Regions from separate parts of the Actinoplanes sichuanensis genome, predicted to be linked through region 2. Evidence: riboswitches for the same ligand, from Rfam matches in the RefSeq annotation. Region 2 holds a riboswitch; each other region holds the start of a gene.
What was found. A riboswitch is a leader RNA that binds a small molecule or an ion and turns the genes downstream of it on or off. The one in region 2 is predicted to bind cobalamin.
Positions count from the first base shown of each region.

Region 1 (6,556 bases), 5.6 Mb from region 2:
GTACTCCAGTTGCCCCTGCGGGTTCCATCGCACCACATCACCGGTGCGATACAACCGGGCACCGCGGTCGCTGAACGGGTCGGCCACGAACCGGCCGGCCGTCAGACCCGGACGACCGACATAGCCGTCCGCGAGTTGCACCCCACCCAGGTAGAGCTCACCCGCCACCCCGACCGGCACCGGACGCAACCACCCGTCCAGAACATGCGCGGTCGTATTCGCCACCGGCACACCGATCGCAGTACCGCCGGTCACGACCGTCGCCGTGCCGTCACCGGTGACCTCGGTCGAACCGTAGAAGTTGTGCAACACCGCCCGCGGCGAAACCGACCGCATGTTTTTCGCAGTGCCGGCGGTGAGCGCCTCACCAGAGGAGACCCACGACCGAACCGACGCCAACGCCGCAGACGCCTCGTCATGGCGGACCAGGACATCGGCCAGGCTCGGCACCGTCAACAGGTGCGTGACCCGATGCCGGGCGATCGTGTCCAGCAGACCTGCCGGATCCTGCCCGGCCACGACCACGACCCGCGAACCGGCGATCAAAGGCCCGAACAACTCGGTCACCGCGTCGACGAAACCCACACCACTCTTCGACAACGCCACACTGTCAGCGGTGTAGTCCAGCACCCGGCCACCCCACACAAGCCGGTTGACCAGAGCACGATGCCCCAGAACGACACCCTTCGGATCACCCGTCGTGCCCGACGTGAAGATCACCACCGCAGCGTCCAGGCCATTCAACGGCCGGGATAGAACGGGAGCGGTCTGCTGACCGATGTTCAGATGCTCCTGAACGTCGCGGTCATCGATACATAGTCCCGGCAACTCAGCAGTATGCCGGTCGGTGATCACCAGCGCGGGCGCGGCGTCGTCCAGGATGCGTTCGATGCGCCCTGCGGGATACTCCGGATCGATCGGCACGTAGGCCGCTCCCGCGCGGAGCACCGCGGTCAGCACCACCACCAGATCGACCGAGCGCGACATGACGACAGCGACCCGGTCCCCGATCCGCACCCCCTGATCGATCAGAAGGTGGGCGAACGCGTTGACCCGCGCATCGAACCGGCCATAGGTCAGTTCGACACCGTCGGCGACGACCGCAACCGCGTCCGGATCCGCCGCGACCCGAGCGCGCACCAGTTCATCCACCGTCACCGGCGCCACATCCAGCGACTCGCCCCGCACCCACGACGGGTCCGGACCGTCGACATCAGATGCCAGCCGGTGCAGGGTCAGACCCGACGCCCCGTCGAGAACCGCGCCGAGGAAACGACTGAACTGCTCGGCATGCCGCACCGGATCACCCGTGGCCGAGCCCGTGGACAACTCCAGCCGGATCCCGGAGTCCGGATCGCGGTAGACCGCGAGGTCGAGTGATCCGACCGGTCCGGTACTGATCGTTTCAGGAATCGCGACGACATCGCCAAGCCGCGGCGTCGATTCGAAAAGCCGGATATTGATCGTCGGGAGGCCCAGATAGGACCCTTGACCGCTCGGCCACAAACGGGCGAGCTGGTGATCCTCGACAGTCGTGTGCCGCCGGGAATCCTTCAATTGGCCTGCGACGACCGCAAGCACATCCTCGAAGGTCCGATAGGGGCTGATCTCGGTGACGACCGGGATCGCCCGCGAGCGCGCGCTCGGTGTCCGCAACGACTCCCGGTCGTCACGCAACATCAGCGGAACCCGGACCGCCACGCAGTCACGACCCTCGACCAGCGCGGTGTACACACCCCACAACGCGATCAGGGAATCAGTCCACGACACCCGCGCCGCACGGGCGAACTGCTGAACCCGCGCATAGGCGTCTTCGGGAAGCGGGACGACAACCGGCCGACTCGCCGATACGAAGACCCCTGACAACTCCTCCACAGTCTCACGGCCGGCCGACCCGACACCGAGGACGCCATCCCAATACGCGACCCCGGACTCGCCGGGATCCTCACCGTCGGTGACGTTTTTCAGGGCCCCGAACCAGCGATCCGGGACCGTATCCCCGGCCCGCTGCGCGGTGTAGACCTCGGCGACACGGCGAATGAAAAGAGAAATGCTGTAACCGTCGACGAGCAGGATATCGGTGATCAGGATCCACGCCCACGTGCCGTTCTCCCGACGCACAAGGGTCGAAGACGTCGCCGGCTCCCCCGCAACCGACGGCCCGGCCAACTGCTCACGGGCCAGCACCCGAATCCGGTCATCGCCATGACCCACGTCGACGACCTCGGTCGACAGAGTCGAACCGGTGTCCACGTACTGAAAGGGAACACCGCCGACGTCACCGAAACGCACTCGCAGCGCGTCGGTCTCCGCGAAAACAGCACCCACCGACGCCACGAAAACGGCCGGATCGACCACACCGTCCAACCACAACAACTGACCGGCACGAAACACCGAGGGCTCCGGCGCAAGCCGCCGAGCCACCCAGTTACCACGCTGACTCGCGGTCAACTCCACACGATCAGAAGCCGTCAACGGAAGCACACCCACTTCTCTTGAGACCAGACCGAGCCAACCGAAGCAACGATCGCCACAACCCTAATGAAGGTTAGGCTAACCTTGCAACGCCTTGCAGAACGGGTCCGCGGCACGGCTAGGATGGCGGGCGGTGCTGGTTCACCCCGTCAGCCAGGCGGGGTGTCGTAAGAGGGAACCCGGTGCGAGACCGGGACTGCCCCGCAGCGGTGAGTGGGAACGAAAGCCGTCATCAAGCACTGGACCGCAGGGTCTGGGAAGCGACGGCCGGTAGGAGGCGTGACGCCGTGCCCGCGAGTCCGAAGACCTGCCAACACTGCGCCCGTCGTCCGGTGGGCGCCGCCGGCGGTCTCTCGGGAGGACCAGGGCGGAAGCCGGCCCTCGGCCGCGTCTTCCCCTGACCCTCACGTGCCCGCCGGGCACTTCGAGGGAAGGAAATCCCTGGTGAGTAACACCTTCGGGCAGAGCACCGTGCTCGGCTATCCGCGCATCGGCACCAACCGGGAACTGAAGAAGGCCGTCGAGGCCTACTGGGCCGGCACCATCGACGCCGACGACCTCGAGAAGACCGCCGCCGGGCTGCGGGCCGAGGTGTGGCAGCAGCTGCGCAACGCCCGCCTCGACTCGATCCCGTCGAACACGTTCTCCTACTACGACCATGTCCTGGACACCGCGGTCGCGGTCGGCGCGATCCCGGCCCGGTTCGCCCGGCTCGGCCTGTCCGGCCTGGACACCTACTTCGCGATGGCACGCGGCGTGGACGCCGAACCCGCGCTGGAACTGACCAAGTGGTTCGCGACGAACTACCACTACCTGGTTCCGGAGATCGACGCGGACACGGTCTTCAAAGCCAACCCCACCAAGGCCCTCTCCGAGTACGCCGAAGCGCGCGCCCTGGGTATCGAGACGCGTCCGGTGCTGGTCGGTCCGGCGACGTTCCTGCTACTGGCCAAGGGCGCAGACCCGTTCGCGCGCCTCGACGACCTGGTCGACGCGTACGCGCGGATCCTCAACGCGCTCGCCGACGCAGGCGTGGGCTGGGTGCAGCTCGACGAGCCGGCGTATGTGGCCGACCGCACTCCGGCCGAGGTCGAAGGGCTTCGCCGCGCTTACACCCGGCTCGGGGAGCTGGCCAACCGGCCCCGCATCTTCGTGGCCACCTATTTCGGGGAGATCCGTGGCGCCCTGAGCGCTCTGCTCGACACCCCGGTCGAGGCGATCGGCCTGGACCTGGTCGCCGGGCCCGGTAACCTGCGCAAGCTCGCCGCCTCCGGGCCACTCGCCGGGCGGATCATCGTGGCCGGGCTCGTCGACGGGCACAACATCTGGCGCACCGACCTGCGGGCCGCGATCACCAACGGCGCGACCGTCACCGCTCTGGCCGACCATGTGGCCGTGTCCACCTCCTGTTCGCTGCTGCACGTGCCGGTCGACCTGTCAGTGGAGACCCGGCTGGCGCCGGAACTGTTCGAACGGCTGGCGTTCGCCCGGCAGAAGGTCGACGAGGTGGTGCTGCTCGGCAAGGCGCTGCGCGATGGAACGGCGCATGTGCCCGTACCGCTGCCCGGCGGTCCGCACGTATGGCGCAACGGTGACGTGCGCACCCGCCTGGCCGCCCTCTCCCCCGCCGCGCGGCGACGTGCACCCTTTGTGGAACGGGCCGCCCTCCAGCAGGCGCACCTGAACCTGCCGGAGTTGCCGACCACGACCATCGGGTCGTTCCCGCAGACAGCCGAGCTGCGCAAGGCCCGCGCCGAACTGCGGGCCGGCCGGCTGGACGCCGACGGTTACACGGCGCGGATGCGGGCCGAGGTCGAACACGTCATCCGCCTGCAGGAACAGCTGGGGCTGGACGTGCTGGTGCACGGCGAGCCGGAACGCAACGACATGGTCCAGTACTTCGGCGAGCAGCTCGACGGGTTCGCAGCGACCGACCACGGCTGGGTCCAGTCGTACGGCTCCCGGTGCGTGCGGCCGCCGATCATCTACGGAGACGTGGCCCGCAAGGCGCCGATGACCGTCGAGTGGTCGGGGTACGCCCAGTCGCTGACGGCCAAGCCGGTCAAGGGCATGCTCACCGGGCCGGTCACCATTCTGGCGTGGTCGTTCGTGCGCACCGACCAGCCGCTGAGTGACACCGCCGACCAGGTGGCGCTGGCGTTGCGGGACGAGACCGTCGACCTGGAGGCGGCCGGGATCCGGGTGATCCAGGTCGACGAGCCCGCTCTGCGCGAGACGCTGCCGCTGCGCCACGCCGATCAGGAGTCCTACCTGCAATGGGCGGTCGGCGCGTTCCGGCTGGCCACCAGCGGTGTCGCCGACGAGACGCAGATCCACACCCACCTGTGCTATTCGGAGTTCGGGGACGTGATCACCGCGATCGACGAACTCGACGCCGACGTCACCAGCATCGAGGCGTCCCGTTCGAAGATGGAGGTCCTCGGCGACCTGGCCGCCATCGGCTACAGCCGCGGCGTCGGCCCCGGTGTGTGGGACATCCACTCCCCGCGCGTGCCGTCGCACGACGAGGTGGTGACCGCGTTGCGTAACGCCGTCGCCGCCGTCCCGGCCCGCCGGTTGTGGGTCAACCCCGACTGCGGCCTGAAGACCCGCGGATATCCGGAGACCGAGGCGTCCCTGCGGCACCTGGTCGCGGCCGCCGCCGAGGTTCGCGGCAGCTGACCTTCCTCGGCTTACCAATGGACCGAGGGTGTCGAACCACCACCGGTCAGGAGAGACGGGCGGCTTCGGCGGCGGCGAGCAGGACGACGCCGACGCCGAAGTCGGCCCGCCCGGCCGGGCAGCCGTAGGGTCGCGCGGGAGAGAGCGCCCGCTGACACTTCACGACCTCGAAGGGTCACAATGGTCGGGCCCTCGACGGCGACCGACGGGTTGCGGGGACACCGAGAGAGGACCGTACCGGTGGACGATCCCCGACTGACGCCGTTCCTCGAGCACGTCGAGGTCCTCCGTCGGCTTGACCGGGGTCGCGACGTCTTCGGAGCCGAGCGCCACCACTGGCAGGTCCGACCGCCGCTGGGCGAGCAACCGGTCGCAACCCTGGAACAGGACCTCGGCTACCGCCTTCCGGCGGGTTACCGCACCTACCTCACCGCGTACGGCAACGGCGGCGCCGGTCCCCTGTTCGGCATCAGAACGTTTCCGTCGCACCTGTCCGCCACCGAGCGCACCCGTCTGCGCCGGCCTTTCCCCGGCATGGCCGCAGTACATCGCCGGTTGGCCTCGGAAGGCGTCGACGTCGATGCCGACGGCTACTTCGAAGTGGACGACGAAGCACTGCTGGAGACGCTGCTGAACGGCACCTGGCGGATCGCCGACGACGGATGCGGCCATCACGCGCGCATCGTGCTACACGGCGCGGACGCGGGGACGATCCTCACGGTCAATCTCGAAGGCGGCATCTACGACACCGGGCAGGACTTCCCCGGCTGGTCGTTGTCATGGCTCGAGCAACACCGGAAACGCTACGAAGCCGTCTGGGACCGCATGCTCCGGGCGGACCCGCCGGATGACCTGGTGACTGTCGACAACGCGGCAGTCGTGGCCGCGCTGTGCGGGACGAGTCTGGGGCTCAACGGATCCGGCTACGGCCGGCGCGATACGGCACTCGGGTTGTATCGGCGTTTCCTGGCCGATCGAGCGGCGTAGCGGTGTCCGCCACGTCGTCGTCGGCCAGAGCGAGCGGTTCCCGCGGTGCCACCGACGTTCCGGGCTCGAGGTGGCCGCGTACGGCACACAGGCCGAAGATCACAGACTCTAGGAGGCATGGACCGCGGACCTCGTCGCGTTCGTAGCCGCGCAGCCGCCCCCGCGGCCACCCTCACCACGACGGCCGTACGAAGGCGTCGCCGTCATGTGGACGGGTGACCGTCCCGGCGGTCGGACTCGCGGGCTGCGTAGTCGCGGGGTGAGAGGTCGTGGAAGCGGGTGAAGGCGGCGCTGAAGGTCGACAGGTGGGCGTAGCCGACCCGGCGGGCGACGGCGCTGGGTTTGGCGCCGCCGGCGAGCAGGTCGCGGGCGATGCGCATGCGGGCGGCGTAGCGCCAGCGGGCGAAGCTCA
Region 1 covers NZ_AP028461.1:4,641,147-4,647,702, forward strand. Annotated here, with positions in the region: gene Q0Z83_RS21380 (non-ribosomal peptide synthetase) at 1-2,451, opposite strand, end outside; cobalamin riboswitch at 2,596-2,804, shown strand; gene metE (5-methyltetrahydropteroyltriglutamate--homocysteine S-methyltransferase) at 2,920-5,157, shown strand; gene Q0Z83_RS21390 (hypothetical protein) at 5,398-6,144, shown strand; gene Q0Z83_RS21395 (AraC family transcriptional regulator) at 6,348-6,556, opposite strand, start outside.
Region 1: it holds a riboswitch for cobalamin, as region 2 does, so the genes downstream of both, metE (5-methyltetrahydropteroyltriglutamate--homocysteine S-methyltransferase) here and cobN (cobaltochelatase subunit CobN) in region 2, are expected to answer to the same signal.

Region 2 (6,556 bases):
GGCCGTTCAACCAGAAGGGATGTCGATCCGGTTACTCGGCCCTGTTCGGCCTTACTCGACCCGTCGGTCTCGCTGGGCCTGTTCGGTCTTGGTCGGCCTGTTCGGTCTAGCTGGGCAGGTTCGGCCTTACTCGACCTGTCGATCTTGCTGGGCCTGTTCGGTTTTGGTCGGCCTGTTCGGTCTAGCTGGGCCTCTTCGGTCTTGCTGGGCAGGTTCGGCCTTACTCGACCTGTCGATCTTGCTGAGCCTGTTCGGTCTTGCTGGGCCAGTTCGGTCTTGGTCGGCCTGTTCGGTCTTACTCGGCTTCTGAGGCGAGGGCGTTCACCGCGGCCGCGGTGATGGCGCTGCCACCCCGGCGTCCGCGCACGATCAGAAACTCCAGGCCCGACTCGGCCAGCGCCTCCTTGGACTCGGCCGCGCCGATGAACCCGACCGGAATCCCGATCACCGCCGCCGGTCGGGGCGCACCCGCCGTGACCATCTCCAGCAGCCGGAACAAGGCGGTCGGTGCGTTACCGATCGCCACCACGGCGCCGCCCAGTCGGTCACCCCACAGGTCCATGGCGGCCGCACTGCGGGTGTTGCCGATCTCCGCCGCCAACCCGGGAACGGATGGGTCACGTAGCGTGCACACCACGTCGTTGGCGGCCGGCAGTCGGGTCCGGGTGACACCTGAGGCGACCATCTCGGCGTCGCACAGGATCGGCGCGCCATCGAGCAGCGCCTTCCGTGCCGCGGTCACCACCCCTGGGCTGAACCGGACATCCTCCACCAGGTCCACCATTCCGCAGGCGTGGATCATCCGGACCACCACCCGCGACACGTCCTCCGGAAGCCCTGACAGGTCTGCCTCGGCCCGGATCGTGGCGAACGACCGCCGGTAGATCTCCGCGCCGTCACGCACGTACTCCATCGCTCAGGATCCCCTCGCCACCGCTATCGCATCTGCCAGCTCAATCGCCCTTGCCGCGCCCTCCGGCCGCCGCATTCCCGCCGCGCCCGGACCGCGCGCCCCCGCCGTCTCCAGCCCGAGCACCGCAGCCCCCGCACCCGGCCGAGCCGCTTCGGTCGTCTCGGCTGGCCGAGCCGCTTCGGCCGTCTCGCCTGGCCGTTTCGCTCCGGCCGTCTCGGCTGGCCGAGCCGCTCCGGCCGCCTTGCGTGGCCGTTTCGCTCCGGCCGTCTTGTTCGGCCTTTCGGTTCCGGCCGAGCCGTTCGGATCGGTTGCGTCCGGCCGGCCTTCCGCCGTGACCGTGAGCAGTGTGGGAATGCCGATCCTCGGTGGTCGCGGGCTCGAGGTCGATGGTCCGACCGGGCCGGAATCCTCGACCGGGAACCGGCCACCGGGCACCGTCGGCTGACGGACGGTGACCGGGATCTGGACGCCCGGCTCTCCGCCACCGGCCGGACGGTGAGTGATCAGGTAGCCGTCGGCGGTCGCTTCGGCGCGCACGTGTGGGCCCGCCGGGCTGCCGCACGCGCGGTCGCACCCCACCCAATGCACCGGGAGGCCGTTGACGAAACGGGCCGCCGCGGTGGCGTCGGAACGCACGTCGGCCAGAGATTTCGCGCAGCCCGGCCGGCCGGCGCAGGCGGTCACCCCGGACCACGGTGAGCCCGACGCCACGGCCAGACCGGCGGTGGCCAGGCGGTCCGCCCAGGTCTCGGCCGCCGACGGCGTCAGATCGGCCACCACGACCCCGCGCCACGGCGTCACGACCAGCAGGTCGGCGTCTTCCAAAACCCTCAGCGGTACGTCATTGAGCCGACCCAACGGCACCAGCGCGGCCACCGCCGAGAGCCCGTCCGCCTGGGGCACCACGCCGATCAGGTCTCCGGGCTCCGAGGCGTCGACAGGCGTCGCTACCTCGACCGGAACGGGCGGCAGGCCGAGCGCCGCCACCAGCCGCGCCGAGACCCGGGCCGGGCCGTCGGCCAGCTCACGCAGCCGCCATGCCGCCGCCCCGCTGGACCGCTGTGCCTCCCGCTCGGCCAGGAACGCGTGGGCGGCGGCGAGGAGCACGGGCACGACGTCGTCAGGATCGGCTCGCAGCCCGGTGTCATGCCCACCGAGCCGAATCACGAACAGGTCGTCGCCGGACGCCGGCCGGGGTCGCGGAACGACCGCACCGGCCACGGTCGGGCGTGGGGCGGGGCCGGTCGGGACCGCGGCCACGTCGGCGGCCAGCGGGACCTGACCGATGGCGAAGAGGAACTTGCCGGGCAGGGCGGCAAGCGCGGCGTCAGCCTGGAGCGCGAGGTCGAGCCGACCTACGAGAGCGCGGACCGTGGATCCCGATAGCGGGGGCGCCGCGATGTTCCGTACGTTGTCATGGGTCTGAGAAGGCAGCAGGCCCGCCGACCGCAACCGGACCGCCAAGGCCGGCGCATCGCTCTGTCGCAATGCTCTGAGCTGCAGGTTGGCCCGGGAGGTCAGCTCCAGACCGCCGTCGCCGAACTCCTCGGCCAGCTCGCGCAGCGAGCGCAGCTGAGCCCCGGACAGCATCCCCCCGGGCAGCCGCACCCGGGCCAGCATGCCGTCGGCCGCGGCGTGCAGCCGCAGCGCGCCGGGACAGGCGTCGGTGTCCGACCAACGGGGAGTCATGGCCCGGATACTACGGCGGGCCCCCGACAGGAATTCACCTCCGTCGTGCGGTGGGTCGGGAGCGTCACAGCGGCCGTTCCACCTTGACGCGGGACACCGGGGTTCGGAAAGGTTAGGGGCCAACGAGCGGCGACGCCGCGGAGGAAGCCGGTGTGAGTCCGGCGCGGTCCCGCCACTGTCACCAGGGGATTCTCTGGGAGCCAGAAACTCCGGTCGCCGTGATGTCCGTCTACCCGGGGCGCGGACCCCGAGGGGGAGTGCGCTGTGTTCCTGCTGCTGTCGACGTCCGACACCGACCTGCTCAGCGCCCGTGCCAGCGGCTCGGCGTGGCGCCCGGCCAACCCGGCTCGCACCGCTGTCGACGACCTGCCCGCCCTCCTCGACGGGGTCGATCTCGTGGTGGTGCGCATCCTCGGTGGCCGCCGGGCCTGGGAGGAGGGCATCGACGCGCTGCTCGCGAGCGGCCGGCCGGTGGTCGTCCTCGGTGGTGAGCAGGCGCCCGACGCAGACCTGATGAAACTGTCCACGGTGCCGGCCGGTGTCGCCGCGGACGCGCACACCTACCTGGCGCAGGGCGGTGCGGAAAACCTCGCGGCGCTGCACGACTTCCTCTCCGACACGGTGCTGCTGACCGGCAACGGCTTCGCCCCGGCGGTCGAGACCCCACAGTGGGGTGTCCTGCCCAGGCCGGAGAGCACCGGCCGGGAGACGGTCGCGGTGCTCTACTACCGCGCCCACCACATGGCCGGCAACACCGCGTTCGTCGAGGCGCTGTGCCGGGCGATCGAGGCCAAGGGTGGCCGCGCGCTGCCGATCTTCACGGCCTCACTACGGACCGCTCCGCCGGATCTGCTGGCCGAGCTACGCAAGGCGGACGCGCTGGTGGTGACGGTTCTGGCCGCCGGCGGCACCCGTCCGGCCACGGCGAGCGCGGGCGGTGACGACGAGGCGTGGGATGTGGGCGTGCTCGCCGACCTGGACGTGCCGATCCTCCAGGGCCTGTGCCTGACCAGCTCGCGGGCCGCGTGGGAGGCCAGCGACGACGGTCTCTCCCCGCTGGACGCGGCGACGCAGGTGGCGATTCCCGAGTTCGACGGGCGGATCATCACGGTGCCGTTCTCGTTCAAGGAGATCGACGAGGACGGTCTTTCGGTCTACGTCGCCGACCCGGAGCGGGCGCTGCGGGTGGCCGGGATCGCGGTCGCGCACGCCCGGCTGCGGCACGTGCCACCGGCCGAGCGGCGCATCGCATTGATGCTGTCGGCCTACCCGACCAAGCACTCCCGGATCGGCAATGCGGTCGGTCTGGACACTCCGGCGTCGACGGTCGCGTTGATCAAGGCCTTCAAGGAGCGCGGATACCAGGTCGGTTCCTTCGCCGACTACGACGGCGACGGCCTGATCCACACGCTGATCGCCGCCGGTGGCCAGGATCCCGACTGGCTGACCGAGGAGCAGCTCTCGGAGAACAAGGTCCGGATCTCGGGTTCGGCCTACGAGTCCTGGTTCGTGACGCTGCCGGAGGACTTCCGGGAGAGCGTCGTGCAGCACTGGGGGCCGCCCCCCGGCGAGCTGTACACCGACGGCGGCGACATCGTGCTGGCCGCGCTTCGCGACGAGAACATCGTGGTGATGGTGCAGCCGCCGCGCGGTTTCGGTGCCAACCCGGTCGCGATCTACCACGACCCCGACCTGCCGCCGTCGCATCACTACCTGGCAGCGTATCGGTGGCTGGCCGACGAGTTCGGCGCGCACGCCGTCGTGCACGTCGGCAAGCACGGCAACCTGGAGTGGCTGCCCGGCAAGAACGTCGGCATGTCCGCTTCGGACGGCACCGACGCGGCGCTCGGCGACCTGCCGCTGATCTACCCGTTCCTGGTCAACGACCCGGGCGAGGGCACCCAGGCCAAGCGCCGGGCGCACGCCACCCTGGTCGACCACCTGATCCCGCCGATGGCCCGCGCCGAGTCCTACGGTGACATCGCCCGGCTGGAGCAGCTTCTCGACGAGCACGCCAACATCGCGGCTCTCGACCCGGCGAAGCTACCGGCGATCCGCGCGCAGATCTGGACCCTGATCCAGGCCGCCAAGATGGACCACGACCTCGGCCAGGCCAATCGGCCTGACGACGAGGAGTTCGACGACTTCATCATGCACATCGACGGATGGCTGTGTGAGGTCAAGGACGTCCAGATCCGCGACGGGCTACACGTGCTCGGTGCGGCCCCGACCGGCGAGGCGCGGATCAATCTGGTGCTGGCCATGCTGCGGGCCAGGCAGATGTGGGCGGGCAAGGTGGCGGCCCTGCCGGGTCTGCGGGAGGCGCTGGGCCTGACCGAGGACGCGTCCACCGCGGAGACCGATCGGGTGGAGGCGGAAGCCCGCGAGTTGATCACGAAGATGGAAGAGGCCGGCTGGCCGACGGCCATTCCCGATATCTCCGACAATCAAGACGTGGTGCGTGTCCTGGAGTTCGCCGCCACCGAGGTGGTGCCCCGGCTCGCCAAGACCACCGACGAGCTCACCCACGTCCTGCACGCGCTCGACGGCGGTTACGTCCCGGCCGGTCCCAGCGGCTCCCCGCTGCGCGGCCTGATCAATGTGCTGCCCACCGGCCGTAACTTCTACTCGGTCGACCCGAAGGCGATCCCCAGCCAGCTCGCCTGGGAGACCGGCCAGGCGATGGCCGAGTCGCTGCTCGACCGCTACCGCGCCGACCACGGCGAGTGGCCCCGCTCGGTCGGCCTCTCCGCCTGGGGGACCAGCGCCATGCGGACCGCGGGCGACGACATCGCCGAGATTCTGGCCCTGATCGGGGTCCGCCCGATCTGGGACCCGGCGTCCCGGCGCGTCACCGGGCTGGAGCCGATCACAGCCGAGGAACTGGGCCGTCCTCGCATCGACGTGACGGTCCGCATCTCGGGCTTCTTCCGGGACGCGTTCCCGCACGTGGTGGCGCTGCTCGACGACGCCTTCAAGCTGATCGCCGAGCTCGACGAGCCGGACAACTACGTCCGCGAGCACGCGCTGCGCGACCAGAGTGAGCACGGCGACTGGCGACGGGCGCGGACGCGGATCTTCGGGTCCCGCCCCGGGGCGTACGGTGCCGGCATCCTGCCTCTGATGGACAGCCGGAACTGGCGGGACGACGCCGACCTGGCCGAGGTGTATGCGGTGTGGGGCGGGTTCGCCTACGGCCGTGACCTGGACGGGGTTCCGGCCCGCGGGGACATGGAGAACGCCTACCGGCGGATCGACGTGGCCGCGAAGAACATCGACACCCGCGAGCACGACATCATCGACTCGGACGACTACTTCCAGTACCACGGCGGCATGATCGCCACGGTGCGCGCGCTGACCGGTAAGGCGCCCGCCGCGTACATCGGTGACTCCACCAACCCGGACCAGGCACGGACCCGCAGCCTGACCGAGGAGACCGCCCGGATCTTCCGGGCCCGGGTGGTGAACCCACGCTGGATCGCCGCGATGCGCCGGCACGGCTACAAGGGCGCGTTCGAGCTGGCCGCGACGGTCGACTACCTGTTCGGCTACGACGCGACCGCGGGTGTGGTCACCGACTGGATGTATGAGCAGCTCGCGGCGAGCTACGTGCTGGACGCGGAGAACCAGGAGTTCATGCGCCAGTCCAACCCGTGGGCGCTGCACGGCATCACCGAGCGCCTGCTGGAGGCGGCCGACCGCAAACTGTGGGACTCGCCGGAGCCGGAGACGCTGGCCGCCCTCCAGCAGCTCTACCTGGAGACGGAGGGCGACCTGGAGGACGGGCCGGCGTAACGGTGCTGGCCCGGCTTGACGAAGGTTATATGCCGAGGTAGGTTTCTAATGCCTCGGTCTGACTGAGGTGAAGTCTAAGTACATTGCCCAGGCTCTTCGCTTGAAGGGCCGACCCCTTCGGGTCGCAGAGCAGGTGCAGGGAGCTACGCGGGTGGGCAC
Region 2 covers NZ_AP028461.1:11,162,385-11,168,940, forward strand. Annotated here, with positions in the region: gene Q0Z83_RS51340 (precorrin-8X methylmutase) at 296-913, opposite strand; gene Q0Z83_RS51345 (precorrin-3B synthase) at 917-2,602, opposite strand; cobalamin riboswitch at 2,707-2,832, shown strand; gene cobN (cobaltochelatase subunit CobN) at 2,867-6,397, shown strand.

Region 3 (6,556 bases), 5.5 Mb from region 2:
TCGACGGCGCCGCCGCGACCCATCCGATCGTCGTCCTGTCCGGCTGGCTCGTCTTCGGCGCGCTGCTCTGCCTGGCCAGCGCGTTGCGTTCCGGCCGCCGGTCGGCTCCGGCAGCCGCCGAGCCGACCACGCGGCCGTCCGAGGCGGTCACGGTCTGAGAAGCAGTCCGGCAAGCGGCCGCCTCCGGAAAACCGAGGGCGGCCGCTGATCGTTTCTAGAAATCGTCGTCGAAGGAGACGCTTCCGGAGACCCCCACCTGGTACGCCGAAACGCGCCGCTCGAAGAAGTTGGACAACTCCTGAACGTCCTGCAGCTCCATGAACGCGAACGGGTTGGAACTGCCGTAAACGGGGTCGATACCGAGCGCCGCGAGCCGCCGGTCGGCGACGTGTTGGAGGTATTCGCGCATGTCGGCCAGGGACAGCCCGCTCACCCCCTGTTCGAGCAGATCCGCGGCGAACTGGACCTCGCACTCGACGGCTTCGGCGAGCATGTCACGGACCTGCTGTTCCATTCCGGCGTCGAACAGGTCGGGCTCCTCGGCCCGCACCTGGTCGACCACGTCGAAAGCGAACGCCATGTGCATGCTCTCGTCGCGAAACACCCAGTTGGTGCCGGACGCCAGCCCCTGCAGAACGCCGCGCGAGCGCAGGAAGTAGACGTACGCGAAAGCGCCGTAGAAGAACAGCCCCTCGATACAGGCGGCGAAGCAGATCACGTTGAGCAGGAAGGCCCGCCGATGCTCGCGGGTCTCCAGTTTCCGCAAGTCGAAGACCGAGTCGATCCATTTGAAGCAGAACTCGGCCTTGCGCGCGATCGACGGGATGTTCTCGACCGCGGCGAACGCCTCGAACCGTTCCTGCTCGTCGGGCACATAGGTGTCGAGCAGGTTCAGATAGAACTGGACGTGCACGGCCTCCTCGAACAGCTGCCGCGACAGATAGAGCCGGCCCTCCGGCGAGTTGACGTGCTGATACAGGTTGAGCACCAGGTTGTTGGCGACGATCGTGTCGCCGGTGGCGAAGAACGCGACCAGCCGTGAGACGAGATGTTTCTCGGCAGCACTGAGGCGAGCCAGGTCGGCGAGGTCGGAGTGCAGATCGACCTCCTCGACGGTCCAGGTGTTCTTGATGGCGTCCTTGAACCTGTCGAAGAAGTGCGGGTACTTCATCGGTCGCAGGGTCAGGTCCATTCCGGGGTCGAGCAGCATTACTGGCAGGCCTCACATGATTCGGGGTTTTCCAGGGAGCAGGCTTCGGCGGGGGTCAGCGCCGGGATCACCGAGACGGTCGCCTGCTGGATCCGGGTCGCCGGGCGGGAACGCAGGTAGTAGGTGGTCTTGAGACCGGCCTTCCATGCGTAGAGGTACATCGACGACAGTTTGTTGATGGTCGGCGCGGCCATGAACAGGTTCAGTGACTGCGACTGGTCGATGAACGGCGCCCGGGCGGCGGCGAGTTCGATGAGCGACTTCTGCGGCAGTTCCCACGCCGTCCGGAACAGTTCCCGCACATCGGCCGGGAGTTCGGTGATGCCCTGCACGGAACCTTCGGCCCGCTTGATCTGCTCCCGAATGGCGGCGGTCCACAGTCCGCGGGACTTCAACTCCCGTACCAGATAGGTGTTGATCTGCAGGAACTCGCCGGACATCGTCTCCCGTTTGAACAGGTTGGAGACCTGCGGCTCGATGCATTCGTAGGCGCCGGCGATCGACGCGATCGTCGCCGTCGGCGCGATCGCGATCAGCAGCGAATTGCGCAGCCCGTGCTCGGCGATCCGGGCGTGCAGGTCCTCCCAGCGCGAAACCTGCGACACCTCGGCACCCCAGAGCGAAGGGTGCAATCGCCCCTTGGCGGCACGCGTCTCGGCGTAGGCCGGATGCGCGCCGAACCGCGCGGCCAGATCGGCCGACGTCTCCAGAGCGGTCAGGAAGATCTCCTCCTGAACGCGGGTGGAGAGCGAACGCGCTTCGTCGGAGTCGAACGGCAGCCGCAACGTGAAGAACGCGTCCTGAAGACCCATCAGCCCGAGCCCGACCGGACGCCAGCGCGGATTCGACGCAGCGGCCTGCGGCGACGGGTAATAGTTGATGTCGATGACCCGGTCCAGGTGGACGACGGCCGTCCGGACGGTTTCCCGCAATCTCTCCCAGTCGACACCGTCGACGGTGACATGTGCATCGAGATTGATCGACCCGAGATTGCATACCGCCGTCTCGTCGTCGTTGTTGACCTCGAGGATCTCGGTGCACAGGTTGGACAGGTGGATCGTGTTGCCCGGCTCCCCGGTCTGGTTGGACAGCGCGTTCGACCGATCCTTGAACGTCATCCACCCGTTGCCGGTCTGTGCGAGGGTGCGCATCATCCGCCCGTACAGATCCCGGGCTTTGACGGTTTTGACGGCCTTCTTCTCGGCCGCACGGTAGGCCTCGGTGAACGCCTCGCCGAACACATCGGGCAGCTCCGGGGCGTCGGACGGGTCGATCAGCGACCATTCCTCGTCGGCCTCGACCCGGCGCATGAACTCGTCCGGGATCCAGTTGGCCAGATTGAGGTTGTGGGTGCGCCGGGATTCCTCGCCGGTGTTGTCGCGCAGTTCCAGGAACTCCTCGACGTCCGGGTGCCACGGCTCCAGATAGATACACGCCGCGCCCTTGCGCCGGCCGCCCTGATTGACCGCCGCCACCCCGGCGTCGAGGGTCTTCAGGAACGGGACGATGCCGTTCGACCGGCCGTTCGTGCCGCGAATCAGCGCGCCCCGGCCGCGGATCCGCGACCACGCGATCCCGATACCGCCGGAGAATTTCGACAGCTTCGCGACCTGGTGGTACCGCTCGTAGATGGAGTCGAGTTCGTCCTTCGGCGAGTCGACCAGGAAACACGACGACATCTGGGTGTGCCGGGTCCCCGAGTTGAACAGGGTCGGCGAGCTGGGCAGATAGGCCAGCGACGACATCAGCCGATAGAACCCGATCGCCTCCCGCGCGTCCTTCGACAGGCCGCAGGCGACTCGCAACAGCCAATACTGTGGCGTCTCCACCACCAGCCGCTCATGCGGATGGCGCAGCAGATAGCGGTCGGCGACCGTGCGCAGCCCGAAATACTCGAACCGCAGATCACCGTCGGCGTCCACGGCGTCGTCGAGTTTCCGGGCATTGGCGGCCACGAATGCGGCGGTCTCGTCCCCGATCAGACCGAGGCCGTGCGCGTACCGGATCGACTGGCTGAAACTCGCCACGCCCTGGAGGCGGACCTCCTTGTCGACGTACGCGGCGAGCAGCCGAGCCGCCAGCTTCGAATACTGCGGCTCCTCGCCGATCAGCTCAGCGGCCGTCTGGATCGAGAGTTTGTCGAGCTCAGCGGTGGTCGCTCCGTCGTACAACCCGCTGATGGTCTTTGTCGCCACGCGCAGCGGGTCGACCTCGCCGAGGTCGGCGACCCACAACTCGACCGCCTTGACGATCTTGTTGACGTCGACCGGCTCCAGGTCGCCGTTTCGTTTGCGCACCTGCATCACGTGCCGTCGCTGCTCCGGCACGCCCGCTTTCTGCGGCGTGAGTGTCATGCCCTCTCCTCGCGAGCTGGGCGCGCGGGGGCAGACACCAACGGTCCCCGGGCATGCGGGGACGCTTCGGCGTCGGCCGTCCCACGCGGCCTTCGACCGCCGCACACCACGGTGGCGTGCGGCGCGCTGGCAGGTCTTCGGACTCGTGGGCGTCCAGCTCGGTCCTACCGGCCGTCGCTTCCCAGGCTTCTTCGCGATGCCCAGTGCTTGATGACGACTTTCGTTCCCACTCACCGCTGCGGGGCAGTCCCGGATTTGCACCGGGTTCCCTTGTTGCCTCGGGCAGGCCTGTGCGACCTGTCCGAACCAGCTGCGTGGGCCACCATATATGGGCGACATCCGAATTTCCTAACCCAACATGGTGTGTTGACCATGTCACTCCCCGGCGGTACCGCAATCGCCCCGTAGCGCCCGCGACGACCGCCGCCCTATATTGGCGGGACGCCAATAAGAGGGGTGGGACATGGACGCCGCAACCGCTCGCAGCCGCATCGCCGACATCCGCGCCGATGCCGGAAAGACCACCATCGATGAACTCGACGCCCTCTGGGCCGCCCTGCCGACAGTCCGCCCCGAAGAGATCCTCGGCCAATGGCGGGGCAGCGAATTCGTGAGCGGACACCGTTTCGAGGGTTATCTTCCAAAGATCCGGTGGTACGGCAAACGCTTCACCTCACTCACCGAAGTCGCGCCACTGGTCTGCCGCGACGACGACGGCGACCTGTTCGACGACGAGGAACGCGCCAAGGGCGGCGCCGGCCTGTGGACCGTCGAGTTCCGTGGCGAGGCGACCGCGACCATGGTCTACGACGGACAACCGGTCCTCGACCACTTCAAACGCGTCGACGACGACACCCTGCTCGGCGTGATGAACGGCAAGGGCGTGCTCGACGCCGGCCGGCACTACTACTTCGTCCTCGAACGGGACTGACCGGTGCGCATCCGGGCGGCACTCGTCGAAACGGCCGGCGGACCCTTCACCCTCCGTGACCTCGACCTCGAACCGCCGCGCGCCGACGAGGTGCTGATCCGGGTCACCGCGGCCGGCATCTGCCACACCGACCTCAGCATGCGGCGACGCTGGCCGGCCCGGATCTCCCCGATGGTCTTCGGCCACGAGGGCGCCGGCGTCGTCGAAGCGGTCGGCGACGCGGTCACCACGGTCACCGTCGGCGACACGGTTGCGGTGAGTTACCGCAGTTGCGGGCAGTGCGAACTGTGCCGGGCCGGCCATCCGGCGTACTGCCTGCTCAGCGATCTCAACATGCGCGGCACGCGCGCCGACGGCAGCACACCGCTGACCAGCGGCGAAGACAAAGTCTTCGGCAACTTCTTCGGCCAGTCCAGCTTTGCGACACATCTGCTGGCCTATCAAACCAATGTGGTACGGGTACCGCCCACTTTGTCACCCACAGTAGCCGCGCCGCTCGGTTGCAGCGTTCAGACCGGCGCCGGAACCGTCCTCAACGTGCTCCGCCCCTCCCCCGGCGAGACGGTTCTCGTGTTCGGAGCCGGCAGTGTCGGCCTGTCCGCGGTGATGGCCGCCGTCTCGCTGGGCTGCGAGGTGATCGCCGTCGACCCGGTCGCCGCGCGCCGTGAGCTGGCCGTCGAACTCGGCGCGGCCGGCACCGAACCCAAAACCGCCCACCACGTCATCGACACGACCGGCCGGGCCGACGTGATCGCCCAGGCCATCGGGCTGCTGCGCCGCCGCGGCACGCTCGCGCTGGTCGGCCTCGGCACGAAAGCCGAATTCGACATCATGACCGTGATGTACAACGGCCTGCGCATCCGCGGTGTCATCGAGGGCGACGCCACCCCTGCCGTGTTCCTGCCGCAACTGGTCGACCTGCACCGTCTCGGACGACTCCCGGTGGAGAAACTGATCACCGAATACCCGTTCGAGGCCATCGAGTCAGCCGCACGGGACGCCGCCGCCGGAAAGGTCGTCAAACCGGTGCTGACTTTCGGGTAGACATTGATCTATGACTTATCCACCACCGCGGTACCACGGGGTAACCGGTGAGAAGACGGCTCTCTACCGGCCCGCGGGCACACCACCCGAGTTCGTCTACCCGAACAACGGCACCAGGGTGCACCACCTGGCCACGGGTGCGTCCACGGGCGGTCTCTTCGGCCTCTACCGGTGGGAGTGCGGCCCGGGCGTGACCGGCCCGAACCCCCATTTCCACCGTACGATCAGCGAGTCGTTCTACATCCTGTCCGGCGTCATGAACATCTTCAACGGCGACAAGTGGATCGAGGCCGAACCGGGCGATTGGGTGCACGTGCCGATCGGCGGCATTCACGGCTTCAAGAACCGGTCCGGCGCCCCGGTGTCGATGCTGCTGCACTTCTCCCCCGGAGCCCCACGGGAAAGCTATTTCGAGGGAATCGCACACGTCGACGAGATGACCGAAACCGAACGAGCCGAGTTCTACGCGAAGCACGACAACATCTGGCTCGACTGACCCGGCACCGCATCCACCCGCCGCGGCGGCGTCGGGTGACGACCGCTTCGATCGATCGTCACCCGACGCCCACCAGAACTCCGGCCCAGGCTCGCGGCCACTTCCCGAATGAGACCGCCGACCCCAAGAGCACCTGCCCCATCCGGGCCTACGGCCACATCCCGACCGAAACCGCCGCCTCTGAAATGCATCTACCTGGCCCTGGTGAGTCTCGACCCGACCGGCGCTGGCTGGCGGCAGCGCGGCAAAGCACCTCTGGACGCCCTCCAGACCGCCTCGAAGGCCGCCTCGACCCGGCCACCCACTCATCAACTCACAGATCAAGATCAGCCGGCCGTTTGCCAGGCCCTCAGCTTCAGATCCTTGCCGCGGCCCGGTCGACCAGCATCGCGACGAGCTGGTCATCCGAAATCTCCACCGACAGGCTGTCAGCAGGCTCCTGACCAGGGTGTTCGGTCGTCATCTTGGCGTCTCCCTAGACATCGAGATCCGCCGACAAATTACCGTCCCGTCGTTTGGGG
Region 3 covers NZ_AP028461.1:5,695,242-5,701,797, forward strand. Annotated here, with positions in the region: gene Q0Z83_RS26240 (hypothetical protein) at 1-158, shown strand, start outside; gene Q0Z83_RS26245 (ribonucleotide-diphosphate reductase subunit beta) at 215-1,210, opposite strand; gene Q0Z83_RS26250 (ribonucleoside-diphosphate reductase subunit alpha) at 1,210-3,564, opposite strand; cobalamin riboswitch at 3,690-3,875, opposite strand; gene Q0Z83_RS26255 (DUF4334 domain-containing protein) at 4,028-4,495, shown strand; gene Q0Z83_RS26260 (NAD(P)-dependent alcohol dehydrogenase) at 4,499-5,539, shown strand; gene Q0Z83_RS26265 (cupin domain-containing protein) at 5,550-6,035, shown strand.
Region 3: it holds a riboswitch for cobalamin, as region 2 does, so the genes downstream of both, Q0Z83_RS26250 (ribonucleoside-diphosphate reductase subunit alpha) here and cobN (cobaltochelatase subunit CobN) in region 2, are expected to answer to the same signal.